2 regions of the Acidovorax sp. GW835-FHT14B10 genome follow, and region 1 is predicted to be linked to the other one. Evidence: predicted binding sites of a transcription regulator. Region 1 holds the regulator's gene; the other holds the start of a gene.
The links. The regulator HrcA, encoded in region 1, represses chaperone genes, less so after heat shock. The targets are predictions, from matches to a motif close to TTAGCACTCNNNNNNNNNGAGTGCTAA.

Region 1 (15,048 bases):
CGCCCAGAAGCGGCCTGACGGTGCTGGTGGTTCCGTCCGCATTGCGACGCTTGAACACCATGAGATGGTGGTCTGCATAGGCTGCCACCTGCGGCAAGTGGGTGACTGCCAGCACCTGCCGGTCGCGTCCCAGTTGCCGCATCAATCGACCCACAGTTTCTGCCACGGCCCCTCCGACGCCCGAATCCACTTCGTCAAAAACCAGGGTGGGCGCCGTACCCAGTTCGCTGGTGGTCACGGAAATGGCCAGGGAAAGCCGTGACAGCTCGCCGCCCGATGCGACCTTGCCGATGGGGCGGGGCGTCATGCCAGGGTGGCCTGCCACGAGAAAGGCAACGTCGTCCAATCCATGCAGTGCAGGCTCAGAGGCCGTTGTCACCGAAACCTCAAACACACCTCCCGTCATGCCCAGGCCCTGCATCGCCTGTGTGATGGCCGCGGACAGTTGGGGTGCAGCCTTTGCTCTACCGCGCGAAATGGCGCGTGCGATGGTTTGGTAGGCTTTGGCGGTGCTCGCTTGGGTTGATTCGAGGCTGGCGAGATCGGCTGCAGCGTCCAGACGCAGCAGTTCTGTTTTCCAAGCTTGCAGCAAGGCGGGCAATTCTGAAGGTTGGCGCTTGTAGCGCCTCGCCAGAGTCATCCACTGCGACACGCGCACGTCGAGATCTGCAAGACGTTCCGGGTCCAGGTCGGTACGCCTCAGATAGGCTTGCAGCGAGCGGATGACATCGCTGGTCTGCGCCAAGCTGGACGAAAGGATATTTGCCAGGTCGCCAAACACAGGTTCAAGCTGCTCGTGGTTCTGCAGTCGTGAGACAGCGCGCGTCAGTCTGGAATGTGCGCCCGACTCCTCCTCGTCGAGGGTTGCCAGTGCATCCTGGGCGGCTTCCAGCAGCGTGTGGGCATGCGAGAGACGCTGGTGCTGCATTTCCAGGTCCACCCACTCGTCGTCTCCGGGGGCCAGTTTGCTGATTTCAGCAATTTGCCATTGCAGCCGCTCGCGCTCTTGCTGCAGAGATGCTTGGGCCGCACGTGCTTCCTCCAGGATCTTCTGGGCGACACGCCATTGGGTCCAGCTTGCAGACAATTCCTGCAGCGAAATACCCGCATAAGCGTCCAGCAAGCCGCGCACGGAATCCGGGCGGGTCAGACTCTGCCATGCGTGCTGGCCATGAATGTCCAATAATTGATCCCCCAGGTGGCGGAGTTGCGTTGCGGTAGCCGGCGTGCCATTGATCCACGCTCGACTTTTCCCCAGGGTGTCTACGGTTCGGCGCAGTAGCAAGATGTCGCTGGCCTCGATCCCCGCTTCTTCGAACCATGGGTGCAAGTGGCTGGGGGAATCGAATTCTGCGCACACATCGGCATGGCGGGCGCCTTCACGCACGTACCCTGCATCCGCGCGAGCGCCCAGTGCCAGTTGCAGCGCATCCACCAGAATCGATTTGCCGGCCCCGGTTTCCCCGGTCAACACGGTGAAGCCTGTCTGTAGATCCAGAGCAAGTTCTCGAACAATCACGAAGTCCCGCAGGGTGATTCGCCTGAGCGCCATGATTAGGAGCCCCCTTCGTTCCAGCGTAACTTCTTGCGCAGTGTCGCGAAATAGTTCCAGCCGAGCGGGTGCAAAAACCGAACGCTGTGCTCGGAGCGCTGAACAAGAATCCGGTCACCGTGCAGCAGTGACGCCAGAGACTGCATGTCGAAATTGGCGCTGACGTCCCTGCCACTCACTATCTCGACGGCCACTTCGGTGGCGTCCGATAAAACGATAGGGCGGTTTGAAAGGGTATGGGGTGCGATGGGAACCAATACCCACCCTGGAATGGACGGGTGCAGCATGGGGCCGCCCGCGGAAAGTGCGTAGGCTGTTGATCCGGTGGGCGATGCAATGATGAGCCCGTCAGCCCTCTGGTTGGCCACGAATTGCCCGCCCACTTCCACGCGAAGTTCCACCATGCCGGATGTGGCTCCGCGATTCACCACGACATCGTTCATGGCAAGGGCTTCGAAAACCGTGGCCTGCCCACGAACCACGCGTGCGCGCATCAGGGGGCGCAAATCCTCTTCGTATTCTCCGCACAGCATGGGAGTGAGCGCTGCCTGATAGCTGCCGAAGGGAATGTCGGTGATGAAACCCAGGCGCCCCTGATTGATTCCGATCAGCGGGGTGCCATAGCGCGCGAGCTGTCGACCGATGCCGAGCATGGTGCCATCTCCGCCAACGACGAGCCCCAGTTCGCATTGGGCGCCAATGGTGTCCACGTCCATGGAGGGATAGGCGGTCAGTTTGGTATTGATGGCGGTTTCTTTTTCAAGCACCACCTGACATCCCAGGCGAACAAGAAACTGAGCTATCTCTTCGAGGGCGTGGCGCGAGCTATCGGTCATGGCGCCGGCAGCAGTTGCCTGATACTTGCCGATAAGCGCAACATGGCGGAAATTGGACGTCATCGCGAAATTACATCATTAAAATCATTCCATGCTCGATGACCGTGCCAAGTTGTTGCTGAAAGCGCTGGTCGAGCGCTATATCGCCGATGGGCAGCCTGTGGGTTCGCGCACCCTTTCACGTGCTTCCGGGTTGGAGCTCTCCCCGGCAACGATACGCAATGTCATGGCGGATCTGGAGGCGCTGGGGTTGATCGCAAGCCCCCACACCTCCGCTGGAAGAATCCCCACCGCGCGTGGCTACCGCCTGTTTGTGGACACCATGCTGACAGTGCAGCGGGATCCACTGACGCCGCCACAACTGGTGCCAGAGCAGCCGCAAAAAGTGATTGCCAATGCGGCGCACCTTTTGTCGAACCTCTCCCAGTTTGTGGGTGTCGTGATGGCGCCGCGGCGCACCTCCGTGTTCCGCCATATCGAATTTCTTCGACTTTCGGAGCGCCGGTTTCTGGTGATCATTGTTTCACCGGAGGGAGATGTGCAAAACCGTGTCATCTTCACCGATGTGGACTATTCACAGTCGCAGTTGATCGAGGCCGCCAACTTCCTGAATGCCCACTATGCCGGTTTGGCCATGGAGCAAGTCCGTGAAAAGCTCAAATCGGAGGTGGACATGCTGCGAGGGGAGATCGCTTCATTGATGCAGGCTGCGGTCAACATCAGTTCGGAAGCCCTTTCCGAAGCGCAGGATGAGGTCGTCATTTCTGGCGAAAGAAACCTGCTGGCAGTGAGCGATTTCTCTAGCGACATGGGCAACCTTCGCAGGGCCTTCGATTTGTTCGAACAGAAAACCCAGATACTTCGCCTTCTGGACATCTCCAGCCAGGCAGAGGGCGTCCGTATCTACATCGGCGGAGAGAGCCAGGTTGTGCCGTTCGAAGAGCTCTCGATTGTTAGCGCACCTTACGAAGTGGACGGCCGGGTGGTGGGTACGCTGGGGGTGATCGGCCCCACCCGCATGCCCTATGACCGGATGATCCAGATCGTGGACATTACTTCCAAGCTGGTGTCCAACGCGCTCAGTTACCGCAAATAAACACCCTACAATACTTGCCGTGCTCCGTCTGATTCAGCGCTGGCGCGAGGGGCGTTAGTTCAGTTGGTGAGAGCAGAGGACTCATGCTACATCGTTCAAGATGTTGAAGCAGGGGATTAAACTCAATAAAATCAACACCTTGCGCAGGTAGTGACCGCCCAAGCGAAGCCGCCATGTAACGGCCGAGTAGCAAAAATTTCGGGACGCTAGCTCATGCTTGGTTAGAGCAGTAGACTCATAATCTATTGGTGCCGTGTTCGACTCACGGGCGTCCCACCAAAAAAACCCCAGCCCTCACCATCTGGGGTTTTTTCGTTACTGAGCCCCGCAAAGCCCCGGCTACTGGCCACACAGTGTCGCTGCGGGCCTCGCAGCACCTGCGCCAATACCAGTGCGGCACCCATCCCCCGATCAGCGCCCGTGCCGCCCGCTACCCTCACCACGTTTCATCCAGTCGTCCGCGCGAGACCGGCAGTCGGTCAATACCGACACGGGTACGAGCCTGACCGTGCGTCAGATCAGGCAAGGCAACAACGGCAAATCATCCACGTAGCCCAGCACGGGTATGAAGTCCGGAATAAGGTCAATCGGGCTGAGCGCATAGGCCACAACGAAAACCCCCTGCGCTTTTGCATACCACGGGGTTTCAGGTTGCTTGGCCCAGGTTTTGAAATTGTCGAGTTTGAACAGATTTCAAGCCCGCTAAAAGCGCCGTAACTCCGGCGTGCAGCGTCCCACAAGTCAAAGTCTGAGTGATGGCTAGGTGGGCGACACCCATTAAAGGTGTGTCGCCAAAGTCGCCGTGCCGCTGTCAGTATTAGCCCTTGAACGCTGCGGTCTCGCCCGGACGGCGCAGCATCTTGTTGACCTCGTCTTGATGCAGCTCTTCATTGACGATCATCTCGCGGGCGTACTCTTCCAGAAGTACCGAGTGGCCTTCCGCGATCTTGAGCAAATCGTAGTACGCGGCCAGGGCGGTTTTCTCGTGCGACAAGCTCTCGCGCAGAATGTCGCCAATGTCGTGCTGTTCGGTTTCCAGCAGGGGGCCGATCTTGAGGGACGGGTGGCCGCCCAGCAGCGTGACCATTTCCCCGGCTTTGTGAGCATGGGCCAGGCTCTCATCGGCGTTGCCCTTCATCCAGGATACGATGGGAATGCGGTTGTAGCCATACACCATGAGCGAGTAGTGGGTGTACTTCACCACACCCGCCAACTCAAGTTCCATGATCCGGTTGAGAGCATCAATAGCGGCTTTGGTTTTGGATTCGTCCATGGTGGACTCCTTTCATGGCGGCGATATGTTGCTTTTTACTGAGCGAATGTATTTTCTGCCAGTTCGCCGTGGGTGTCATCCACGGTGATTTGCTGCAAGGTACGGGTCAGTGAGGAGGTGCTGGGGTTCTCGACGAAGACACATTGCTTGCCGGTACGTTTGCAGAAATCCTTGACCCGCCAGTAGGCGTTGTGACTGATGCAGCCGGTTTGGCAGATGACCAAATCGGCTGCGGCGAGGATGGAGTCGAGCGCACCTTGCTTGTCTTCCAGACCCCCATCGTGGTGTGCGAAGTTGCCCCCCGCTTTCTCGATCACATCGCGATAGTTCGCCACGTTTCCGTTGCGACCCCCGACACACAGGATCGTCTTTGCCTTGAGATGGAAGGTGATTGGGCTTTCCTTGGGCGTGTCGTGGTGCTGTTCGGCTGCGGGAGCAGGCTGAGCCGCCGATTCACGCAGGCTCGGCGAGCGTTGTGCTTCGCTGAGCTGCTGGCGCAGTTGTGCGTTTTGCGTTTCCAGCTCCGCCTGTCGAGCCGTGAGCTGATCGATCTTCTTTCGCAGCCGGGACGTGTTTTCAAAGTCCGGCAGCGACGCTTTCAGCTGCTCCATGTCCTGCAGATGGAACGCAATCCGCGAGTCCTTACCAATCACGATGGCTCGCTGCTGCACGAGTTGTGCGTGCAGTTGCTCGATTTCAGCGGCCTTCTCCGTGATCACTCGGGTGCATCGTTCTTGCACTCGGCCCAGCTCCCGACCCAGGACACCGTTTTCCTTGATCAACTCGTTGAACTTGGTCAAGTCAATGCGAACAGCGGCCCCGGCCTGGTGCTGCAACATGTGCATGTCTCTCAGGACAACCTCCTGCAAAACCTCGTCGCAGCGGGGGTGGGTCAACGTGGCCCAAAAAGCCCCTGAGACATCGCCTTGGCGAACAGCGTCAGCCCACAGGTCGGCCACCGCCTTGGTGTCCTTGGCGAACTTGAACGCCTGAACGGTTCTGGCGTACCGTGATTCCAGATCCTTCTGCAGCAGCTCGGACAGCCGATTGCGCTGGGTGCATTCGGCGACCGCGCCGACATGAACCTCGTAATCATCCGCAATGGCTTTGCCCCCCAATGCCTTGTTCACCAACTGGCGAAGTGCTGCCAGCGGAAGGCACACCCCCACCACGGGGCAGTGGCACTGGTGTGGAAGATCCCAAAGCCGCCTGCGGCGAGACCCGGTATTGGCCGGAAGAGGGCTGGCGCATTGATCACACATACGACCTCCTGGTTGTGCGGTCTCGTTTTCAATGAACCACATGAGCGGACTCGTGACAGGCATGGCCTTCGTGCGGTTGCATGCCGTTCAAGCGCTTTTGGGCTTGCGACAGCATCTCGGCCAAGGCCAAGAATGCGTTGACTTCCAGTCGAACCGACAGGCAATCTATGGACAGATGCACCACCCCGCAATCGGAACAGACCGACACATGCCCGACAGGGCTACGGGCCAGCATGGTGTGCTGGCAGCTGGGCGAAGTGGACAAGTGCTCCATGCGAACCTTCGGTGAAGTGGTTGGTGAAATTGATTATAAATAAGAATCGTTCGCATTAAAAGAGTGCATCCAAAACCAAAAACCGAACAGCTTGCGGGTTGTTCGGTCTTTTGGTGTGCGGTTGTGGGTAGAAGTTGGCAACGGAGCATCCCTCCGTTCTGGCGACTTTGGCGACACAGCAGTAAAAGTCGGAGTCGCCGTGTCGCCAGGAGCGTCTGTGAGCGTGGTGGGCCGGCCTGCCTCGGCTCTTCGTTGGCATGAACTGCGGCGGCAGGCAGGTTGCTGCCGGGCGATGACGTGCCTGATTGCTGTCGCAGGCCGTGAAGTTCGAATAGATGCCGCCCAGCAACCAGCGCTGAACACGTGAGAAGCTCAGTTGCAGGCCAAGAGGATAGGCCATTGCCTGCGTTTCGCTGTCGAGCGGATGCCCACGCAGCGGACGCCCCATCACGCTCGCCCTTGGCACTTTGGCGTATCCAGGGTTAGGCGCACAGATTTGAAGTGCACGGGCGTTGACTTCTGGTGAATGATTTTTCGTTGCGGACATGAAAATTTACAAAACAAACACGAACCATTCTCATTGGCATACAATATGGGCACCTGAGGCAGGGGGCGCTCCCCGTCCAAAGTTGCACCTGCCCTGCACTTACGGGCTGGGTTGAGGGCTTACCCAGCAGCTTCATGCGTTGCAAGGCACGGCTTCAGGTCCTTGATGAACTCCTGTTGTCGGAGTTTTTCGGACCAACACCAAGCCGGATAAACAGATGAACAGAAGCACCCTGTGGGCGTCGCCATGCGCGTCCGAAACGAAGCGATTTCCAGCTAAAGCGCTGACGCTAGCCATCGCAGCGGCATGTTCCGCGTTGGCCCACGCCCAGGATTCCGAAGCCCGGCCTTCCTTGTCCGAGGTGACTGTCACGGCCACCCGGTCTGAGGCACTGGTCAACACCGTTCCGCAGTCCATCACCGTTGTGCGCCGCGATGAAATCGAGGAACAGGTCAGCGCAGGCAGCGGCTTGGGTGACATCTTGGGCAAGCTGGTGCCCGGCTTTGGCTTGGGGCGCCAGTCGCCCAGCACGTTCACGCAAACCCTTCGCGGCCGAAACATCAACGTGCTCATCGATGGTGTGCCTCAGAGTACCAACCGAAACGGTGCTCGTATCCTCACGCTGATCGGCCCCTCAGCCGTCGAGCGCATTGCGGTGATCCGGGGCGCCACCGCCATTTATGGCGATGGCGCCACCGGCGGTGTGGTCAACATCATCACCCGCAAGGGCGACGGCCCTGTGAAACACGTTGCCGAAGTGGGCGGCAACGTCTCGCTTTCACATTCCTCGGATATCCTGCATGCCACTTGCAAGCATGCTTCGTAAGCCTCCCACGAAGATCTCAGCCTCCGCAGCGCGCATGCGCGCGCGGAGGTTGTGGAGGACGGTCCACCGATGGCTTGGGCTCAGCCTGGGTCTGGTACTGTTGGTGGCCGCTGTCACCGGCAGCGCCATGCTGATCGCCGATCCCCTTGATGAGGCACTCAACGAGCAGTTGTTCCACGTCCCTCAGGCTGCAACTGTCAATTACCAGGCGGTGCTCTCGCGCCTGAGGGCTGAGGTGGACCCGGAGGCATCTTTGACGTTGCGTCCCCCAAGGGAGCAGGGAGAGTCCTTCCAGGCTCTCGTCAGGGGCGTCTGGAGTGGCACGATCTACTTCCACCCGCAAACCGGTGAAGTGCTTGGCACCAGAGGGGCGACGGATGGTGTGATGGGATTCCTCTTCACCCTGCACAGCAATCTGTTTGCCGGGGAGACCGGGAAAGCCGTGTTGACCTTGGCGGCGCTGGCCTACCTGTTCATGCTTGTCTCGGGCGTGTACCTGTGGTGGCCCGCGCGCTGGCGTCACGCATTGACGGTGCGCTGGACGGCTGGCGGGTTGCGTGCCTTGTTTGACTGGCACCGGGTCACCGGGGTTCTGTTGGGAGGGGTGGTCCTGGTTTCTGTTGCGTCCGGGGCCTATATGGCCTGGCCTCCGCTTGCCAAATCGATCTCCGCTCTGATGGGGGCATCCCCAGCCGTGCCACCCAAAGTGATGGGAGGTCCTGCGCAAGACGAAATCGTCGAACTTGCGGTGCGACGGGCCGAGGAGGTGTATGCAAGCGCAATAGTCGGGTACGTCCAAATACCTGCAAAAGCGGATCAACCCATCCGAGTTCGTCTGCGCCTGTCGGATGACCCGCATCCCAATGGACTAACGTACGTCTGGCTGGACCCGAGCACAGCACAAATCCTCCAGGTCACGCGCTGGACAGAATTGGACCTGGGGACACGCGCTTATTCGTACATCTATCCTCTGCACACGGGGGAGCTGTGGGGGTTGCCATGGATGGTTGCAACCTTTGGCATGGGTGTGGCTTTGGCTGCGTATGCCGTGACAGGGCTGCTTCTTTGGTGGCGCCGTCGCTAGGCCTTGGCCTTTCTTTGGGCCGATTTGTCGAAGCAGTACTTTGGCGCTCCATCGCCAGAGGGCACACTCACCCCACATTCCAGCAGCAAACCAACGAGCCGTGGAGGAATGGCCCTCTGTTGAGGGCGAAGCAGCAGCGTGCTGGCTTGTGTGCATGACTTTGGCCGGGGAACAGCAGCTTCGCAGAGAGAGATCGAGGCCCCCTTCATCAAACACCATGGAAACCACCTCGACCTTGATCCGGAAGAGCTGCGCAGCCTGAAGCGCTTGCTTGTGCGAGGTACCTTCGAGAGCTTCAGGAACGCGGTCGGTGACACACCCCAACGGGACGAGTTTGTTGGCGGCAGTGGCGACACGGCGGCAGCCATCTGACCCGAAAAATGACCGGCGGCCCGCGTCCGGTCTTTTGGCCATCGCCTCTGGTAGACCGTACCGATCACCAGAGGGGGCATCAATGTTGTTCAGGTTTCCCGGACCGGACCGTCAAACGTCCGGTCCGGGGTTGCGGCTTTCGGCGCGGTTTCGCGCCGAATGGAAACGGTTTTGCCATCACGACACCCGCAAGTTTTCTTGAACGAGAAAATTCATGAATCTGGAGGAGGGACCCGTCCGGTTGCATTACAATCGCATCTGTGATTTGAATGATTGAACGCTGACGCAGATGATGCGATAAGTGGTCGTCAAAAATAGTGTGAAGTTCAGATGCATTTGATTTTCATGCTATAATTCAAAGCTTAGCGGCTGTAGCTCAGCTGGATAGAGTACTTGGCTACGAACCAAGGGGTCGTGGGTTCGATTCCTGCCAGCCGCACCAATGTTTAAAGCCTGCAACTGAAAAGTTGCAGGCTTTTTCATTTGTCAATTGCTTTTCCTCTTTCGGGCAAGATGCAGCCATGAGCAAAGCCTTTACCAAGGAAGCGGATGCCGACGATGATGGCGATCTGACTGCGCCGCCGCTGCCGGTCGGTGGAAAAAACTACATCACCCCGCAAGGTTACGCTCGATTGCGGTCAGAACTCTTGGCGTTGATCGACACCGAGCGCCCCAAGATCGTGGACATCGTTCACTGGGCAGCCAGCAATGGCGATCGTTCCGAGAACGGGGACTATCTCTATGGAAAGAAGCGGTTGCGCGAAATTGACCGGCGTATCAGGTTTCTGACCAAGCGACTGGAGATCGCAGAGATCGTGGATCCAGCCATCCACCAAGGTGGCGATCAGGTGTTTTTTGGCGCGACCGTTACGTACCTGGAAGATGGCAGCGTGGAGCGTACTGTCACCATCATGGGAATTGATGAGGCCGACGGCAAACGTGGTCAGGTGAGCTGGATATCTCCGGTAGCGCGTGCGCTCCTGAAGTCCAGGGTGGGTGACGAAATCTCACTGGCCGCACCGAGTGGCTTGCATCGCCTGGAAGTGCTGGACGTCCGGTATCCCGGCAAACCAGTGCGCAAGGGGATCTGACGCTGTATTGCCGATGCTCCGTCTTTCATCAGGCGTGCGGGATGACGCGAGACGCGCGAATCACGGCCTGTGTGCGCCGCAGGCCCCGCAATGCCGTTTCGAGATGGGCTTGATCCCGCACCGCCACCACGAAGCGCAGATCTGTGGTGTCCAGCGCTGCCTCGTCATCCATGTCCACATGGGTGATATCGGCTTCCGAGTTGGCGAGTTCTGCGGCCACGCGTGCCAGCACGCCTTTGCCGTTGCTTACGGTCACCACCACCCCCGTCTCAAACATGCGAGCGGGTTCATCCGACCAGTCCACGGCGATAAAGCGTTCGCTGTCCTTGTGCTGCAGTCGTTTGGCTACGCCGCAGTGCGCATTGTGAACCACCAGACCCTCTCCGCGGCCGAGATATCCGACAATGCTGTCTCCCGGGACGGGGCGGCAACAGTGTGCGTACTGGACTGAAGCATTTTCGCTGCCATCCAGCGTCACTGCGCCTTGAGACAATGTTTCATGGGATGTATAGCGTTCGCGGGTCATGAGCAGCGCATCGGGCCGGTGTCCATGCTCTGACATCAGAACCATGAGGCGCTTGGCCACAATGCTGGCGATGCGCTTGCCGAGGCCCAAGTCTGTCATCAGCTCATTGCGCGTGCGGTTTCCGGTGAAGCGCAGCAACTTGTCCCACATGGGCTGGGTTTCGGCATCCATGGGTGGGAGGCTCACCAGGCCTTCGGCACGCAGGGCCTGGGTCAGCAACTTTTCGCCCAGGCCTTCCGATTCTGTCTGCGCCAGTGTTTTGAGATAGTGGCGTATCTTGGACCGTGCACGGCCCGTTCGTACAAACCCGAGCCATGCTGGATTGGGAGTGGAGATGGGGGCCGTGATGATTTCCACCACATCGCCATTTTTCAGCTCGGTGCGCAGCGGCACCAATTCATTGTTGATTTTGCCCGCAGTGGTGCGGTCACCCACGTTGCTATGGATGGCATAAGCGAAGTCGACCACGGTCGCCCCCCGTGGCATGGCCATGATCTGGCTTTTGGGTGTGAAGACGTACACGGCATCCGGGAACAGGTCGACCTTGACGTGATCCCAGAACTCGGCGGCATCACGGGTTTCATTCTGGATATCCAGCAGGGACTGCAGCCATTTTGTTCCCAGGCGCTCGGCCGTGTTGCCGTCGCTGTCCTGGGCCTTGTAAAGCCAGTGGGCCGCAACGCCTGCCTCAGCAACCACGTGCATTTCGTCGGTGCGCATCTGGAACTCGATGTTCACGCCCGAAGGACCCACCAGGGTGGTGTGCAGTGACTGGTAGCCATTGAGCTTGGGAATGGCAATGTGGTCTTTGAACTTTCCGGGCACCGGCTTGTACATCTGGTGCAGGATGCCCAGGGCCGTGTAGCAGTCTGTGACGTTGGGCACAATCACCCGGAAGCCATAGATGTCCGTAACCTGTGCGAAGCTCAGATGCTTGAGATCCATCTTTTGGTAGATGGCATACAGCGTTTTCTCGCGCCCTGCCAGGCGAACCGACATGCCAATGCGGGAAAACGCAGCATCCACTTCCGTCTGCACCTTCTGCACCAGATCACGGCGCCGGTTGCGCGACTTGTTGATCGCCTTGGAGAGGGTGCGATAACGCCACGGATGCAAATGCCGGAAGGAAAGATCCTGCAACTCGCGGTACGTCTGGTTCAAACCCAGCCGGTGGGCGATCGGTGCATAGATCTCCAGCGTTTCAGAAGAAATCCGGCTCCATTTGGTGCGCGGCATGTCGGACAGCGTGCGCATGTTGTGCGTACGATCTGCCAGCTTGATAAGAATCACGCGAACGTCGCGCGCCATGGCCAGCAGCATCTTGCGGAAGGACTCGGCCTGGTTTTCCTCGCGCGTATTGAACTGAAGCTTGTCCAGCTTGGTGAGTCCATCCACGAGCTCCGCCACCGGCGCTCCAAAGCGGTCTATCAGGTCCGCCTTGGTCACACCGCAATCTTCCATGGCGTCGTGCAGCAGTGCCGCCATCAATGCCTGGGCGTCCAGCTTCCAGCTGGCGCATAACGCAGCCACGGCGATCGGGTGGGTGATATAGGGTTCGCCGCTGTTGCGCAGTTGGCCCAAATGCGCCTCGTCGGCAAAGCGGTAGGCCTGTCGCACGAGTTCGATGCCGGCGGGGTCCAGGTAGTCAAGGCGGTCCGTGAGCGCGGCAAAGCTGGCCGCCGCTGCATTGGCAGCTGCCGCTGACGCACTGACCGCGCCCGAAACGGGGTTGTCGTCGGGCCGAATTTGCGTTGCAGAAAATGAATTGAGCACCGCGTTCATGCCTTAAATGTAGCGCGGCAGTGCAGGAGACGCCTACCACGCAAAAAAAAGCACCGCTGTGCGGTGCTTTTTGTCCAAGGTGCCCGTTGAGCAATCAACCGGGAACCTTCTTCAGCATTTCCAGGCCAACTTTGCCTTCGGCGATTTCGCGCAGGGCCGTCACGGCGGGTTTGTTGCGGCTTTCGATGCGCGGGGCATGGCCCTGGCTCAGCATGCGCGCGCGGTATGTGGCGGCGAGCACGAGCTGGAAGCGATTGGGAATCTTTTCCAGACAGTCTTCTACGGTGATGCGTGCCATCGGGGTTCTCCGGGAATCAGGTGATATTGAGCGACTGGAAGGTGTCAGCACGGGCGCGGCGCTGGGCGGCGTACTTGAGTCGCTGGGCGTGAACTACGGCTTTCAGGTCGAAAAGCGCGCGCTCAAACAACTCGTTGATTATAACGAAGTCGAATTTGCTCACCTGGGCCATCTCTATGGCTGCGTTCTTGAGGCGAACTTCAATGACATCCGCCGAATCTTCGCCCCGCCGTTCCAGGCGCGAGCGCAACTCTTCCCAGCTGGGCGGCAAGATGAAGACGAGGATGGCGTTGGCAAAAGCTTTCTTGATCTGCAGCGCCCCCTGAAAGTCGATTTCCAGGATCACGTCCGAACCCTGTGCGATGCGCTCCTCGATGGCTTTCTTGGAAGTGCCATAGCGGTTGCCATGCACCCTGGCCCATTCCACAAAGGCGTTGCCCTGCACCATGGCGTCGAACTCCGGTTCTGACGCAAAAAAGTACTCGCGGCCATGCTTTTCCTGCCCGCGCGGCGCACGGGTGGTGTGCGAAACAGACGGGTGAACGTGGGAGTCGAGTTCGAGAAGTGCCTTGACCAGGCTGGATTTGCCGGCACCGCTGGGAGCCGCCACTACAAAGAGATTTCCAGGGTAATCCATGGTTGATGTTCGCTGGGTGCTATCAAAAATGAGTATCACTCGATATTTTGCACTTGCTCGCGCATCTGCTCGATCAACACCTTCATGTCGACACTGATGCGGGTGAGGTCCAGGGCTGCCGATTTGGAGCCCAGGGTGTTGGCTTCGCGGTGCAGTTCCTGGATCAGGAAATCCAGGCGCTTGCCGACTTCGCCGCCTTTTTGGAGCAAGCGCTCGATTTCGTCCAGGTGCGAGTTCAGGCGCGTGATTTCTTCCGCGACGTCGATGCGGATGGCAAAGGCCGTGGCCTCGGTGAGCGCGCGATCGCGCGCCGCTTCTGGCAGGGTGGAGCCGTCGGTCAGGGCCATGGCTTCTTTCCAGCGTTCCATGAAACGTTGGCGTTGCTGCTCGACCAGCAGGGGCACCATGGGGCCCGCCTGTTGCGCCAGGCTGCGCAGCTGGCCGAGCCGGTCGTGCAGCATGGCGGCCAGGCGCTCGCCTTCGCGTGCGCGTGCCGCCAGCAATTGTGCGAGTGCCTGTTCCGCCAGGGGGGGCACGGCCTCACTCCAGTCCTCGGGGCCGGCGCCAGCATTGGCGCACAGGCGCAGCGCATCCGCGACAGTCAGGGGCGCCGCCTGGGGCAGCCAGGATTTCACGGCATCCTGCAGCGAGTTGATGCGTTGCAGCAGGCGCGGCGCAGGATCCTGGAGGCTGCTGCCATCGTCGCTTTCCAGCGCGGCACGCACTTCCACCTTGCCCCGCTTGAGCTGCGCGGTCAGCAGACTGCGCAAGACGGGTTCCAGGGCGCGCAGTTCGTCGGGAAGTCGGAACGACAGGTCTAGAAAGCGGCTGTTGACCGAGCGGATTTCAAGCCCCAGCCGGCGGCCGTGGGGGGCGCGGGTGTCGGTATCAGCGCCAGTGGCAGAGGCGCCATGCTGAGCGCTGGCGTATCCGGTCATGCTGTAAACTGGCATTGGACTTTTTGATGGTTGCTTGCGATCCGGCGATTATCCGGGTTCCGCTCTACACCCGCGTCATCTTCGCAAAATATGTCAAAAATCAAGCCGGCGCCATTGCCTCCCGACACCACCATTGGGGGCTACCGTGTGGTACGCCGATTGTCTTCCGGCGGGTTTGGTGTGGTTTATCTGGCGCTGGATGCCGAAGGCCAGCAGATCGCCATCAAGGAGTATCTGCCATCCTCCCTGGCCACCCGCGCCCCGGGGGAGTTGCTGCCCAAGGTGCCGCCCGAAAAGCTGTCGCTCTACCGTCTGGGTCTCAAGAGTTTCTTTGAAGAAGGCCGCGCGCTGGCCCAGATCTCGCATGCCTCGGTGGTCAGTGTGCTCAACTTCTTCCGTGAAAACGAAACTGTTTACATGGTGATGAACTACCTGGAAGGGGCCACCCTGCAGGATTTCATCATCACCGCGCGCGACCTCAAGACGCAGAAGGTGTTTCGCGAGTCCACCATCCGCTCGCTGTTTGACGAGGTGCTGCGCGGCCTGCGCATCGTGCACCAGCACAAGATGCTGCACCTGGATATCAAGCCCGCCAACATCTTCATCACCGACGACAACAAGGCCGTGATGATCGACTTCGGTGCCGCGCGCGAG
Region 2 (15,048 bases), on a different contig from region 1:
AGAGCAGCATTTCCTGCACTGGATGATGCTGATCATCTGCACGGTGATCTTCATTGCGGTGTTTGCCGTGATGTTCTATTCGATCTGGAAGCACCGCAAATCCCGGGGCGCCAAGTCGGCCAATTTCCACGAGTCCGTCACGGTGGAGGTGGTCTGGACCGTCATTCCTTTCATCATCGTGATCCTCATGGCCCTGCCGGCCACGAAGGTCCTGGTGGCGCAGAAGGACACCACCAACGCCGACCTGACCATCAAGGCCACCGGATACCAGTGGAAATGGGGCTACGACTACATCACGGGCGAAGGCGAGGGCCTGGCCTTCATCTCCACGCTGGACAGCAGCCACCGCGCCATGTCCGACAGCGGCAACGTGAGCGAAGCACCTGCCAACTACCTGTTCAAGGTGGATAACCCGATGGTGGTGCCGGTGGGCAAGAAGATCCGCATCATCACCACCGCCAACGATGTGATCCATGCCTTCATGGTCCCGGCTTTCGGTATCAAGCAGGATGCGATCCCCGGTTTCGTGCGCGACACCTGGTTCCGCGCCGAGAAGGTCGGTGACTACTACGGCCAGTGCGCCGAGCTGTGCGGCAAGGAACATGCCTACATGCCCATCCATGTGAAGGTGTTGTCCGTCGAGGATTACAGCCAGTGGGTGGCCGACCAGAAGAAGAAGGCGGCGTCCAAGCTGGACGACCCTGCCAAGGTGTGGGCGCTGGACGACATGCTCAAGCGTGGTGAAAAGGTCTATGCCGCCAACTGCGCAGCCTGCCACCAGGCCAACGGCAAGGGTGCTGGCGCCATCAAGCCTCTGGATGGTTCCGCCATCGTGCTGGATACCGACCCTGCCAAGCAGATCCAGGTGCTGCTCAAGGGGGCGAACAACGGCGCCATGCCCGCGTGGACGCAACTGAGCGACACCGATATCGCTGCAGTGGTCACCTACACCAAGAACAACTGGTCCAACAAGACCGGACAGCTGGTGCAGCCAGCGGAAATCGTGGCCCAGCGTGGCAAGTAATCACCGCCCCAGAGCATTGAGGAATTCAAAATGAGCGCAGTTCTCGACAACCACGGGCACGCACACGACAGCCACGACCACCATGCACCGTCCGGCTGGCGCCGGTGGGTGTATGCCACCAACCACAAGGACATCGGTACGCTGTACCTGCTGTTCTCGTTCACCATGCTGATGATCGGCGGCGTTCTTGCGCTGCTGATCCGTGCCGAGCTGTTCCAGCCCGGCCTGCAACTGGTCAATCCCGAGCTGTTCAATCAGCTCACCACCATGCATGGCCTGATCATGGTGTTCGGCGCCATCATGCCGGCCTTCGTGGGTTTTGCGAACTGGATGATTCCGCTGCAGATCGGTGCATCGGACATGGCCTTCGCGCGCATGAACAACTTCAGCTTCTGGCTGATGATTCCTGCCGCGCTGATGCTTGTCAGCTCGTTCTTCATGCCCGGTGGCGCACCCGCTGCCGGCTGGACGCTGTATGCGCCGCTGACGCTGCAGATGGGTCCCTCGATGGATGCCGGCATTTTCGCCATGCACATCCTGGGCGCCAGTTCCATCATGGGCTCGATCAACATCATCGTGACCATCCTCAACATGCGCGCCCCCGGCATGACGCTGATGAAGATGCCCATGTTTGCCTGGACCTGGCTCATCACCGCCTACCTGCTGATCGCCGTGATGCCCGTGCTGGCTGGCGCCATCACCATGACGCTGACCGACCGCCACTTCGGCACCAGCTTCTTCAACCCCGCCGGCGGCGGTGACCCGGTGATGTACCAGCACATCTTCTGGTTCTTCGGCCACCCCGAGGTGTACATCATGATCTTGCCGGCCTTCGGCATCATCAGCCAGATCGTGCCCGCCTTTGCGCGCAAGAAGCTGTTTGGATACGCCTCCATGGTGTATGCCACTTCGTCGATTGCCATCCTGTCGTTCATCGTGTGGGCGCACCACATGTTCACGACCGGCATGCCCGTGACCGGCCAGCTGTTCTTCATGTACGCCACCATGCTGATCTCCGTGCCCACGGCCGTGAAGATCTTCAACTGGGTGGCCACCATGTGGCGTGGTTCCATGACGTTTGAAACCCCCATGCTGTTTGCCGTGGGTTTCATCTTCGTGTTCACCATGGGCGGTTTCACCGGTCTCATTCTGGCCATGGCGCCTATCGACATCCAGCTGCAGGACACCTACTACGTGGTGGCCCACTTCCACTATGTGCTGGTGGCCGGTTCGCTGTTCTCCATGTTTGCTGGTGTGTACTACTGGTTGCCCAAGTGGACGGGCGTGATGTATTCCGAAACCCGTGGCCAGATCCATTTCTGGGCCTCGCTGATCTTCTTCAACATCACTTTCTTCCCGATGCACTTCCTGGGCCTGGCCGGCATGCCACGCCGTTACGCCGACTACCCCATGCAGTTTGCTGATTTCAACGCCATCGCTTCGGTCGGCGCCTTGGGTTTTGGTTTGGCGCAGGTGTATTTCTTCCTGGCCGTGATCGTTCCGGCCATGCGCGGCAAGGGTGCCAAGGCCCCCGCCAAGCCCTGGGACGGTGCGGAAGGCCTGGAGTGGGAAGTTCCTTCGCCGGCACCGTTCCACACCTTTGAAAATCCGCCCAAGCTGGACGCCACGGCAACCCGCGTGATCGGCTGAAAGGCATGTCCATGACCCCCGAGCAAAAAAAGAGCAATCTGCGCATGGCGCTGATCCTGGCGTCCGTGGTTGCCGTCTTCTTCGTCGGGTTCATGGTCAAAGTCGTTCTGCTGTCCCGCTGAGCACCGCGCCATGAGTATTCACCGCGAAAACGCCAAGATGGTGGGCAAGCTGGCCGTGGTGGCGGCGGGCATGTTCGCCTTCGGCTACGCGCTGATTCCGATTTACAAGCACATCTGCGAGTTAACCGGCATCAACATCCTGTCGCTGTCCGAGCGGCAGGTACCGGGCAACGGCGTGGCTGGCAAGGACGTGAAGGTGCCCGCCAACACGCAGGTGGACACGAGTCGCACCATCACCGTGGAGTTCGACGCCAATGCACGCGGGCCTTGGGATTTCAAGCCGGCCCAGCGTTCGGTGAAAGTGCATCCCGGCGAGCTGACGACGGTGATGTACGAGTTCCAGAACGTGCAGAACCGCCGCATGGCCGCGCAGGCGATTCCCAGCTATGCGCCCCGGCAGGCGGCGGCGCACTTCAACAAGCTCGAGTGCTTCTGCTTCAACCAGTACATCCTGGAGCCGGGCGAGAAGAAGCAATGGCCTGTGGCTTTCGTGATCGATCCGCGGTTGTCCAAGGATGTGACGACCATCACGCTGTCCTATACCTTCTTCGAGGTGGGCGGAAAAACCCCGCAGGCACCCGAGTCCACGGCTGCTGTCTCCCTTCAATCCGTGCAGGAGGGTTCATGAGTTCCGTCCATCCCTCGGATTCCGGCGTGCGGCGCAAGGGTTCCCTGCTGCGCACGGTGCGCGCCGTGGCCTGGTCACTGATCGGTCTGCGCAAAGGCAGCGAATACCAGCAGGACCTGGAAAAGATCAACCCCCTGCACATCATCGTGGTGGGGTTGCTGGCGATCTTCCTGCTGGTGCTGTCGCTGATCGCGGTGGTGAACTGGGTGGTCTGAGCCATCGCCTGCCTGCCAACCCCATAACAAAGATTTTGAGATTCAGGAGCTGAAATGAGTGCATCAACCCACGGCACAACACCGTACTACTATGTGCCCGCAGAGTCGCGCCATCCCGTGATGGCGGCCGCAGGCCTGTTTTTTGTGATCCTGGGCGCAGCCCAGTGGATCAACGGCCACAACTGGGGCAAGTATTCCCTGGCCGCTGGCCTGGTCTGGTGGCTCTTTGTGCTCTACCAATGGTTCCGCGATGCCGCCCGTGAAAGCGAAGGCGGGCTCTACGGCCACAAGATCGACCTGTCGTACCGCTGGAGCATGAGCTGGTTCATCTTTTCGGAGGTGATGTTCTTCGGCGCCTTCTTCACGGCCCTGTGGTGGGCGCGTTCGCACTCGGTGCCGGCGCTGGGTAGCCTGGACAATGCCATGCTGTGGCCCGACTTCAAGGCGGTGTGGCCCAGCATTGCGGCCGGTGCCACGGCATCCCCTGCCGGCATCGTGGAGCCCTTCCAGACCGTGGGCCCTTTCTGGCTGCCCACGATCAACACGGCATTGCTGCTGAGTTCGGGCGTGACACTGACGATTGCCCACCATGCACTGCGTGAAAACCACCGCGGCAAGACCATTGCGTTCATGTGGGCCACCGTGCTGCTGGGCTTTGTCTTCCTGTGCGTGCAGGGTTATGAGTATTTCCACCTCTACACCGACCTGAACCTCAAGCTCAGTTCGGGCGTGTTCGGCTCCACGTTCTTCATGCTGACGGGCTTCCATGGTTTCCACGTGTTCCTGGGCATGCTGATGCTGCTGGTCATTACCTTGCGCCTGCAAAAGGGGCATTTCACGGCCGACAAGCATTTCGGCTTTGAGGGCGCAGCCTGGTACTGGCACTTTGTCGATGTGGTGTGGCTGGGCCTGTACGTCCTGGTGTACTGGATGTAGAGCGGCCCTGCAGAACCAAAAAAAGCGCCGCAAGGCGCTTTTTTGTTGAACGCAATGGTGTCTTACCGCGTGGTGGGCAGGCCCGTTGGCTGGATGTAGCCCAGTTGCCATGCGAGCAGGATGCAGATGAACAGAACGATCGAGAGTCCCACCCGAAATGCGAGGGCCTTGGCCATGTGGCTGCCCTTGGTCTTGTCGTTGCGTCCGTTACGCATCATGAAAAAAAGGGCAGAGGCCAGACTGGCGAGAATGGCAAGAAACGCCACAGCAACAAGATATTTCATGGAGCACATTATCCCGTGACACCCGTTCAACGTGCCTGGGGCCTGCGTTTCTGGCTGATCACCGTGGCTGCCGTGGCCGCCATCCTGGTGACCGCCGCATTGGGGCACTGGCAGCTGTCGCGCGCCGCGCAAAAGCAGGACCTGCAGTCGCTGCTGGACCAGCGGGCCGCCTTGCCCCCCATCGACAACCAGCAGTTGCGTGGTCATGTGGGCGGGGCGGAGGGCGCGCAGGACCTGGTCCATCGGGCGGTGCTGCTGCAGGGGCGCTGGGTACCGGAGGACACGGTGTACCTCGACAACCGGCAGATGCAGGGCCGTCCCGGTTTTTTTGTGCTGACACCGCTGCGGCTGGAGGGCAGCGATGCGGTGGTGCTGGTCCAGCGCGGCTGGGTGCCTCGCAACTTCCAGGACCGCCAGCTGCTGCCACCGGTTCAGACGGCGCAGGGCGTGGTGCAGCTGGCCGGGCGCATCGCACCGCCGCCATCCCGTCTGTACGAGTTCCAGGGTCCCGACAGTTCGCAGGGGTCTTCCCGCATCCGGCAAAATCTCGACCTCACCGCCTTTCGCACCGAGACAGGCCTTGCGCTGATGAATCTGTCGGTGCTGCAGACTGGCCCCGCCAGCGAGGGCCTGCAGCGGGACTGGCCCGTGATCGGTGCCGGCGTCGATAAACACTACGGTTACGCATTCCAATGGTTCGGGCTCAGCGGCCTGATTGCACTTCTCTATGTCTGGTTCCAATTCGTCCGACGCTTCCTTCGCCCGCGCTCCCGGCCTCTCGCCTGAGGCAGGAGGGGACCATCCCCTGGGCCTCACGGTGCACACGCTTCCCGAGGCGGGCAGCGCCGTGGCCCACGCCCAGAACACCCGCCACGGGCGCTGGAAGATGCTGGCGGTGCTGCTGGTCTGCGCCGCCCCGGTGATCGCCTCGTATTTCACGTACTACGTGGTGCGCCCTGAGGGCCGCCGCAATTACGGAGAACTGGTGCAGCCGCAACGCCCCTTGCCCGATCTGGCCACGGCCACGCTCGATGGCGCGCCCGGCCAGCTGCCGGCGCTCAAGGGCCAGTGGCTGCTGGTGAGCGTGGCAGGCGGGGCCTGCGATGCCCAGTGCCAGCAGCACCTGTATCTGCAGCGGCAACTGCGCGAAAGCGTGGGCAAGGAGAAAGACCGTGTGGACTGGGTCTGGCTGGTGACCGATGCCGCCCCCCTGCCGGCGGACCTTGCTGCGGCCCTGCAAAAAGCCACGGTGCTGCGGGTCGATGGCGGGGCGCTCGCCCAGTGGCTCGAACCCGCGGCGGGGCACGCGCTGGCCGAACACCTCTACCTCGTGGACCCCATGGGCAACTGGATGATGCGTTTTCCGGCAGGCATGGATGCGGCCGGGGCCGCCAAGGCCAAGCGCGACCTGGAGCGCCTGCTGCGCGCATCGTCCTCCTGGGATGAGGCCGGACGGCCGGGGCAACCCTGATGGGTTCCCAACCGCTCTACGACCTGGCGCCGCTGGTGCAGGTGATGCTGCTGGGCATCGTGATCGCGCTCGGACCCCTGGCATGGGTGGCCTGGCGCAACCGTGGCGGCGATCGGGGGCGCCGTCTGCAGGCCTTGACGGTGCTGACGCTGTTCCTGACCTTTGATCTGGTGCTGTTTGGTGCCTTCACCCGGCTCACCGACTCTGGCCTGGGCTGCCCCGACTGGCCGGGATGCTATGGCAGTGCCAGCCCGGTCGGCGCGCGGGCCGATATTGCGGCGGCGCAGCAGGCCATGCCCACCGGACCGGTGACGCACGGCAAGGCCTGGGTGGAAATGATCCACCGCTACCTCGCTACGGGCGTCGGGGTTTTGATCATCGTGCTCACCGTATCTGCCTGGGTGCAGTGGCGGCGGGCCAGGGCCGGTGGCGGTGTGCCGCAGCCCGTGATGAGCCCTTGGTGGCCCACCTTCACCCTGGCCTGGGTGTGCCTGCAGGGCGCGTTTGGTGCGCTCACGGTCACCATGAAGCTGTTTCCAGCCATCGTCACGCTGCATCTGGTCGGCGGCCTCGTGCTGCTGGCACTGCTGTGCGTGCAGGCGGTGCGCCACACGCAGGCGGCCAGGGGCGTGCAGCCCGCCATGCTGGCCACACCGCTGCGCGGTGGCGTGCTCGTCACCGGCATCCTGGTGGCGTTGCAGATCGTGCTGGGGGGCTGGGTCAGCACCAACTATGCAGTGCTGGCCTGCACGGCCTTTCCCACCTGCCAGGGCAGCTGGTGGCCGGTGATGGATTTCGTGCAGGGGTTCCAGATCTGGCGGCCGCTGGGGCTGCTGCAGGACGGTAGCCACATCAGCTTTGCCGGCCTCACGGCCATCCACTATGCGCACCGCCTGATGGCCTATGGAGTGCTGCTGGCGCTGGCCTGGCTGGCCTGGCGCCTGCACCGGGCCGCTGCGCTGCGCATGCAGGCGCGGTGGCTGGCGGGCCTGGCCCTGCTGCAGTTGGCCACGGGCCTGAGCAATGTGGTGCTGGGATGGCCTCTGCTGGCCGCCGTGCTGCACACGGGGGGCGCCGCTGCCCTGGTGGTGGTACTGACCTGGACGGCCGCGTCCAGCCGGACGGTCCGCACACCCCTTGAGTCTTTGGCACCCTCGTGTGCATCGAGAGTTTCCGCATGAGTATTGCCTCTACCCTTTCAGCGCCCTCGCGCTTTTCGCAGTTCTACGCGCTGACCAAGCCGCGCGTGGTGCAACTCATCGTGTTCTGCGCGCTGATCGGCATGGTGCTGGCCGTTCCGGGCCTGCCCACGCTGCAGCAGCTGGGGCAGATGGCGCTGGCCTGTGCCGGCGTGTGGCTGGTGGCGGGTGCTGCCGCGGCCTTCAACTGCATCGTCGAGCAGGGCATTGATGCCCGGATGAAGCGCACCTCCTGGCGGCCCACGGCCAAGGGCGAGCTGTCCAACACGCAGACCCTGCTGTTCTCGGCCTTGCTGTGTGGGGCCGGCTCGGCCTTGCTGTATTTCTGGGTCAATCCGCTGACCATGTGGCTTACCTTCGCCACTTTCGTGGGCTATGCGGTGGTGTACACGGTGATCCTCAAGCCGCTGACGCCGCAGAACATCGTGATCGGCGGCGCCTCGGGCGCCATGCCTCCCGTGCTGGGCTGGGCGGCCATGACGGGCGATGTGGGCCCCGAGGCGTTGATCCTGTTCCTCATCATCTTCCTGTGGACGCCGCCGCATTTCTGGGCGCTGGCCCTGTACCGGGTGGAGGACTACCGCAAGTCGGGCCTGCCGATGCTGCCAGTGACGCACGGCAACGAGTTCACGCGCCTGCAGGTGTTTCTGTACACGCTGATCCTCTTTGCGGGCTGCCTGATGCCCTTTATCTACGGCATGAGTCGGTGGATCTACCTGGTTGCGGCGGTGGCGCTGAGCCTGGGTTTTTGTGGATATGCTTTTGCGCTGTGGCGCAATTACTCGGACGCCCTGGCGCGCAAGACCTTTCGTTTTTCCCTCATCCACCTGAGCGTGCTGTTTGCCGCGCTGCTGGTGGACCACTATGCGCTGTGAACACCATGCACAAAAGAAATGCCCTTCAATTCATAGCTATCAGCGCTTTGTCCATGAGCGCTGGTGCCCTGTTGACCGCCTGTTCTGAAAAGAAGACAGAGTTTCGTGGGGTGGACATCACCGGGGCCGACTACGCACGCGATATTCCGCTCACCGACCACAACGGCCAAAAGCGCAGCCTGCAGGACTTCCGGGGCAAGGTGGTGGTGGTGTTCTTTGGTTACACCCAATGCCCCGACGTGTGCCCCACCTCCATGCAGGAGCTGGCCGAGGTCAAGCAGATGCTGGGCAAGGACGGCGACCGCCTGCAGGGCATCTTTGTCACCGTGGACCCCGCGCGCGACACACCCGAGGTGCTGAAGGCCTACATGGCCAACTTTGATCCCGGCTTCCTGGCATTGTCTGGCACGCCCGAGCAGACCGCCGCCGTGGCCAAGGACTTCAAGATCTACTTCAAGCAGGTCGATGGCAAGACCCCCACCAGCTACACCATGGACCATTCGGCTGGCAGCTACGTGTACGACACGGCAGGCCGCCTGCGCGTTTACAACCGCTACGGCAGCGGCGCGCAGGCGCTGGGTGCCGATGTGCGTGCCCTGCTGCAGGAAGCCGGGTAACGGGGGCCGGCGGGCCGTCCGCGCCAACCCCTTGTTCGGCGCCTTATTCGGCCTTGATGCCTTGGGATCTGATCACCGCGCCCAGCACGCGCGCATCGGTCTGGATGCGTTGGGCCAGACCTTCGGCGGTGGTGCCGGTCACCTGCCAGCCTTGCTGGAACAGCTTGGCACGCACGTCCGGGCTGCGGGCGATTTCGCTGAACAGCGCCGACAGGCGCGCCACCACCGGCCGGGGCAGAGACCGGGGGGCGGCCACCGCGTTCCAGATTTCGAGGTTGAAGTCCTTCACGCCTGCTTCGGCCAGGCTGGGATATTCAGGCACCAGCGTGCTGCGCCCGCTGGAGGTGATGCCAATCACGCGCAGCTTGCCCGCGCGGGCCTGCGCGGCCGCCATGGCCGGGGGCAGCAGGGCCAGCTGGATCTGGCCGCCGATAATGGCGTTGATGACCTGCGGGTTGCCCGGGTAGGGCACATGCACCGGCTGGACGCCGGCCTTGCCTTTGAGCAGTTCCATGCCGATGTGGGCCACCGTGCCCACGCCCGGAGTGCCATAGCTCCAGCGGTCGCCGCTGGCGCGTGCGGCCGCGAAAAACTCCTGCGCGGTGGCGCCCGGTGCGTTGGCCGGGGCGGCCAGGGCCAGCGGGGCCGTGGCAATCAGGCTGATCGGGACCAGGTCCTTGAGCGGGTCGTAGTGGATTTTGGGGTTGATCAGCTTGGCAATCGTCAGGTTGCCGTTGATCATGATGCCCAGGGTGTGATCATCCGTGGCCTTGGCCACGGCATCGGCGGCGATGTTGCCGCCAGCGCCCACCTTGTTTTCCACAATCACCGGCTGCCCCAGGGCCTTGGCCAGCGGCTCGGCCAGGGTACGCGCCACCAGATCGGGGGATGACCCGCCCGGAAAACCCACCACCAGCTTGACGGGTTTGCTGGGCCAGCCCGGTGTTGCCGGGGCCGCGGTGGATTGTGCAAAAGCGGGGCTGCAGGCCGCAGCAAGGGCCAGCGCCAGAGCAGCACGGCGCAGGTGGGATGGGGTCATCAAAAGATCCTCCGGTCATGGACAGGCGCACAGGCATTTGCTGGCACCCAAAAAAAAGCGCGCAACCGCAGTCGCGCGCTGAATTATCTCTGCGGTCCGGTCGGCGGACAGCCACCGTTCAGGCGTAATCGGCCAGCGCGGCTTTCATCTTCTTCATGGCGGCCACTTCGATCTGGCGGATGCGCTCGGCGCTCACGCCATACACGGCGGCCAGCTCGTGCAGCGTCATGCCACCCGAACCATCGTCGTTGACCTTGAGCCAGCGCTCTTCCACGATGCGGCGGCTGCGCTCGTCCAGGCCGGCCAAGGCGGCAGCAATGCCATCGGTGGCCAGCGCATCGCGCTGGCGCGACTCGATCATGGCCGTGGGCTCATGCGCGGCATCGGCCAGGTAGGCAATGGGGCCAAAGGCCTGCTCGCCATCGTCCGACGGTGCGGGGTCCAGCAGCACATCGCCACCCGACAGGCGGGTTTCCATCTCGATGACTTCTTCGCGCTTGACATTGAGCTGCGCCGCCACCGAGTCGATTTCGCGGTCCGACAGGGTATCGCGGTGCGTGCTGGCATCGGCTGCCGCCGCGTCGGCCTTGAAACCCTGCTTCATGGACCGCAGATTGAAGAACAGCTTGCGCTGCGCCTTGGTGGTGGCCACCTTCACCATGCGCCAGTTCTTCAGGATGTATTCGTGGATCTCGGCCTTGATCCAGTGCATGGCGTAGCTCACCAGGCGAACGCCCTGGTCGGGGTCGAAGCGCTTGACGGCCTTCATCAGGCCCACGTTGCCTTCCTGGATCAGATCGCCATGGGGCAGGCCGTAGCCGAGGTACTGGCGTGCAATCGACACCACCAGGCGCAGGTGCGACATCACCAGCCGACCAGCGGCGTCCACATCGTTGTGGTCGCGCAGCTGGCGGGCGTAAGCCTGCTCTTCTTCATGGGTGAGCAGGGGCAGGCGGTTGACGGCCGAGATGTAGGCATCCAGGTTGCCCAAGGGCGGCACCAGCGCCCATGGATTGGTGGGTGCCAAGGTCGTCGTTGCGGTTCCAGATGGCAGTGTCATTCCGGGAATCCTTTCCTCTAAGCCTTCATGTTAGCACTCTGTTGGAGGGAGTGCTAAGCCCGGAGTTCCCGTCCGGTTGTTCCAAAGTGCCTGGTTTTTGATATGTCCAATCAATTGACATTGAGCGCAATACCATAAAGCGTTGGTAGCTATGAATAGATGAGCATTTGAAGACCTGTTTACACTGCCCTTTGTTCCTTTTGCAGGCAGGAGAGTTCCATGGCGACAGGCGTTGATCCGGCGGATATCAGCATGGTCACCACCACGGTGGCCAGCGCGGCAGATGCGCGCCGGCTGGCGCAGGCCGTCATGCAGGCGCGGCTGGCGGCCTGTGTGCAGGTGCAGGCCATCACCTCGCACTACCACTGGCAGGGTGCCCTGCAGGAAGCATCGGAGTGGCGGCTGGACTGCAAGACCATGCCGCGCGCCACCGCCGCATTGCTGGCGCTGCTGCAGGCGCTGCACCCCTATTCGCTGCCGCAGTTGGTGGTGCAGGCGCTGCAGGCCACGCCGGCCTATGTGCGCTGGGTGGATGGCGAGGTGGCCACCGGGGCGTAACGTTCAGGTCAACAGGGCCTGTGCGAATTCGCGCGCGTCGAAGGTTTCCAGGTCTTCGAGCTTTTCCCCCACGCCGATGAAGTACACGGGAATGGGGCGCTCCTGCGCGATGGCCGCCAGCACGCCGCCCTTGGCCGTGCCGTCGAGCTTGGTCACGACGAGGCCGGTGAGCTGCAGCGCATCGTCGAACGAGCGCACCTGGGCCAGCGCGTTCTGGCCGGTGTTGCCGTCAATCACCAGCAGCACCTCGTGGGGCGCCGTGGCGTCGGCCTTGGTGACCACGCGGCGGATCTTCTTCAGCTCTTCCATCAGGTGCAGTTGCGTGGGCAGGCGACCGGCCGTATCCACCAACACCACGTCCTTGCCGCGCGCCTTGCCGGCAGTGACGGCATCAAAGCTCACGGCAGCCGGGTCGCCGCCTTCCTGGCTCACGATCTCGACGGTGTTGCGGTCGGCCCATACACCGAGCTGTTCGCGCGCGGCGGCGCGGAAGGTGTCGGCCGCCGCCAGCAGCACGCTGGCCCCTTCGTTGGCCAGGTGCTTGGTGAGCTTGCCGATCGAGGTGGTCTTGCCCGCGCCGTTGACGCCCGCCACCATGATCACGGTGGGCTGGTGCTCGCCAATCACCAGGGCTTTTTCGAGCGGGCGCAGCAGATCGGCCAGCGCATCGGCCAGCAGGCCCTTGACGGCGGCGGGGTCGGTGGTCTTGCTGTCTTTCACGCGGCGCTTGAGGTCATCCAGCAGGTGCTGCGTGGCCTTGACGCCGGTGTCTGCCATCAGCAGGGCTTCTTCCAGTTCTTCATACAGGGCATCGTCGATCTGGGTGCCGGTGAACACGGTGGCGATGCTGGAGCCCGTCTTGCGCAGACCGGCCTTGAGGCGATCGAGCCAGCCCTTGCGTTCGGGGGGCATGGACGGCTGCTCGGCGGCAATGGGGGGCAAAGGCAAGGGCGGGGCGGCGACGGCGATGGGTGCGGTTGCCACCATGGGCGAAACGGGGGGGGGCACGGGCGCTGGCGCCGGCAGCTCGGCCGGCGGCGGAGATGCCACCGGGGCTGCTTCAGCTGCGGGAGCAGGCGGTTTGGCGGCGAACGGGTTGCGCAGCCAGCCAAGGCCACCGCTGGCCGCCGGCGGGGCCGTTGGGGGCAGGGTGGCTGCGGAGGGCGCTGGCAATGGCGCGGGCTGCGTGACCGGGGCGGCGGGTGCCTGCCCGGCGGGCGGAACCACCGGCAGTGGCGCGGGTGCGGCCTCCGGTGCAGCAGGGGTGGCAGGCGCAGCCGCAGCGGGCTGCGCGGGCGTGGGGGTGGGTTTTTTCTTGAAAAAACTGAACATTGGCGGGTACTTAGAATCACTCCATTCTATGAAACGTGCTTTCACCCTTCTGGGCCTGTTGGCCTGCCTGAGTGCCGGGGCGCAATCCCCGGTGTCCACCACCCTTTCCGCCACCCCTGCCGCGAACCCGCCAGCGGCCCCCACGGCCACGGCTTCCGGGGCACAGCAATTCACGCTGGCCAACGGCATGCAGCTCATCGTGCAGCCCGACCGGCGTGCGCCCACGGCGATGCACATGGTGTGGCTGCGCGTGGGTTCCATGGACGAGGTCGATGGCACCTCGGGCGTGGCCCATGTGCTCGAACACATGATGTTCAAGGGCAGCAAGACCGTGCCGCCGGGCGAGTTCTCGCGCCGCGTGGCGGCCCTGGGCGGACAGGAAAATGCCTTCACCAGCCGCGACTACACGGGCTACTACCAGCAGATTCCCTCCAGCCGGCTCGAGGACGTGATGCGCCTGGAGGCCGACCGCTTCGCCCACAACCAGTGGCCCGATGCCGAGTTCAAGAAAGAGATCGAGGTGGTCAAGGAAGAGCGCCGCATGCGCACCGAAGACCAGCCCCGCGCCGTGTTGGCCGAGCAGCTTTTTGCGACCACTTTCATCGCCTCGCCCTACCGCCGCCCGGTGGTGGGCTGGATGAGCGACCTCGATGCCCTGACGCCCGATGACGTGCGCCATTTCCACCGCCAGTGGTATGTGCCCGGCAACGCGGCGGTGGTGGTGGCCGGCGATGTGGACGTGGCCCGGGTGCGTGCCCTGGCCGAAAAATACTACGGTCGCCTGCCCGCCCGCGCCGTGCCGGCGCGCAAGCCGCGCGCCGAGCCCGTGCAGCAGGGCCTGCGCCGCATTGCCGTCAAGGCCCCGGCCGAGCAGGCCTATGTGGCCCTGGCGTTTCGGGTGCCTGGCATGGAGCGCGTCGAGGCGCTCACCGACGGCGACCGCGATGCCCTGGCGCTGATGGTGTTGTCGGCCGTGCTCAGCGGCTACGACGGCGCCCGCCTGGAGCGCGCCCTCAGCCAGGGCCCACAGCGCGTGGCCGACAGCGCCGGCAGCTCGGCCATGGTGACCGGGCGCGGCCCCAGCCTGTTCCTGCTCAGCGGCGTGCCCGCCGAGGGCAAGACGGCGCAGCAGGTCGAAGACGCCCTGCGCGCCGAAGTGGCCCGCGTGGCCCGCGAGGGCGTGAGCGAGGCCGAGCTGTCACGCGTCAAGACCCAGTGGATTGCCTCGACCGTGTACCAGCGTGACTCGGTGCATGGGCAGGCCCAGGACCTGGGCAGCAATTGGGTGCAGGGGTTGCCGCTCGATGCGGAAGAGCGCCTGCTGACCCTGCTGCGCACCGTGACGCCCGAGCAGGTGCAGCAGGTGGCGGCCCGGTATTTTGGTGACGACCAGCTCACGGTGGCCACGCTGCTGCCGCAGCCGCTGGACACCAAGCCCCGGCGCGCCGCACCGGCCGCTGGTGCCCCGCGCCACTGAATCCGCACCCCGAGGCATTGCATGATGACTATGAAAAAAATAGCTGCTCGCGCTTTACTCATAAGCGCTGGAGCACTTCTTGTGGCCAATTCAGCCTGGGCGCTGCTGCCCATCCAGCACTGGACCGAAGCCAACGGTGCGCAGGTCTGGCTGGTGGAAAGCACCGTCATCCCCATGGTGGATGTGCAGCTCGACTTTGATGGCGGCAGCCGCCGCGACCCGGCCGATCAGGCGGGCCTGGCCGGTGCCGTGGCCTCCATGGCCTCGAAAGGCGTTCTGGGCATGATCGGCGGGTCGGGTGTTGCCGGTGAGGGCGCACCACTGGATGAAAACGCGCTGGGCGAGGCCTGGGCCGACCTGGGCGCCAGCTTCGAGGCCAGCGCCGGCAGCGATGGCCTGCATTATTCACTGCGCTCGCTGACCGACCCCGCGCTACTGCAGCGCGCCGCTTTGCTGGCCGCCCGCCAGATGGGCGAACCCAGCTGGCCGACCGATATCTGGCAGCGCGAGCGCGCCCGCTGGAGCGCCAGCATCAAGGAGTCCCGCACCCGCCCCGCCACC

Region 2: a site for HrcA is predicted at 11,151-11,177, ahead of rpoH (RNA polymerase sigma factor RpoH). Genes of this name have one in related genera too.

The regions. Positions count from the first base shown of each region.
Region 1 is NZ_JBXAGC010000002.1:49,302-64,349, reverse strand. Features, by position in the region: gene recN (DNA repair protein RecN) at 1-1,552, opposite strand, end outside; gene AC1Q5S_RS02185 (NAD kinase) at 1,555-2,451, opposite strand; gene hrcA (heat-inducible transcriptional repressor HrcA) at 2,480-3,484, shown strand; tRNA gene AC1Q5S_RS02175 (tRNA-Ile) at 3,685-3,763, shown strand; partial or broken gene AC1Q5S_RS02170 (YkvA family protein) at 3,929-4,174, opposite strand; gene AC1Q5S_RS02165 (ferritin-like domain-containing protein) at 4,302-4,757, opposite strand; gene AC1Q5S_RS02160 (DUF2325 domain-containing protein) at 4,793-6,061, opposite strand; gene AC1Q5S_RS02155 (hypothetical protein) at 6,349-6,840, opposite strand; gene AC1Q5S_RS02150 (TonB-dependent receptor plug domain-containing protein) at 7,058-7,666, shown strand; gene AC1Q5S_RS02145 (PepSY-associated TM helix domain-containing protein) at 7,641-8,750, shown strand; tRNA gene AC1Q5S_RS02140 (tRNA-Arg) at 9,488-9,564, shown strand; gene greB (transcription elongation factor GreB) at 9,644-10,213, shown strand; gene AC1Q5S_RS02130 (RelA/SpoT family protein) at 10,242-12,521, opposite strand; gene rpoZ (DNA-directed RNA polymerase subunit omega) at 12,616-12,819, opposite strand; gene gmk (guanylate kinase) at 12,836-13,456, opposite strand; gene AC1Q5S_RS02115 (YicC/YloC family endoribonuclease) at 13,492-14,409, opposite strand; gene AC1Q5S_RS02110 (serine/threonine protein kinase) at 14,485-15,048, shown strand, end outside.
Region 2 is NZ_JBXAGC010000014.1:14,041-29,088, reverse strand. Features, by position in the region: gene coxB (cytochrome c oxidase subunit II) at 1-1,024, shown strand, start outside; gene ctaD (cytochrome c oxidase subunit I) at 1,055-2,674, shown strand; gene AC1Q5S_RS12335 (cytochrome oxidase small assembly protein) at 2,686-2,796, shown strand; gene AC1Q5S_RS12330 (cytochrome c oxidase assembly protein) at 2,807-3,424, shown strand; gene AC1Q5S_RS12325 (DUF2970 domain-containing protein) at 3,421-3,639, shown strand; gene AC1Q5S_RS12320 (cytochrome c oxidase subunit 3) at 3,694-4,575, shown strand; gene AC1Q5S_RS12315 (twin transmembrane helix small protein) at 4,638-4,859, opposite strand; gene AC1Q5S_RS12310 (SURF1 family protein) at 4,875-5,645, shown strand; gene AC1Q5S_RS12305 (redox-active disulfide-containing membrane protein) at 5,587-6,330, shown strand; gene AC1Q5S_RS12300 (COX15/CtaA family protein) at 6,330-7,511, shown strand; gene cyoE (heme o synthase) at 7,508-8,404, shown strand; gene AC1Q5S_RS12290 (SCO family protein) at 8,458-9,021, shown strand; gene AC1Q5S_RS12285 (Bug family tripartite tricarboxylate transporter substrate binding protein) at 9,065-10,060, opposite strand; gene rpoH (RNA polymerase sigma factor RpoH) at 10,179-11,120, opposite strand; gene cutA (divalent-cation tolerance protein CutA) at 11,340-11,678, shown strand; gene ftsY (signal recognition particle-docking protein FtsY) at 11,682-13,010, opposite strand; gene AC1Q5S_RS12265 (M16 family metallopeptidase) at 13,039-14,487, shown strand; gene AC1Q5S_RS12260 (M16 family metallopeptidase) at 14,509-15,048, shown strand, end outside.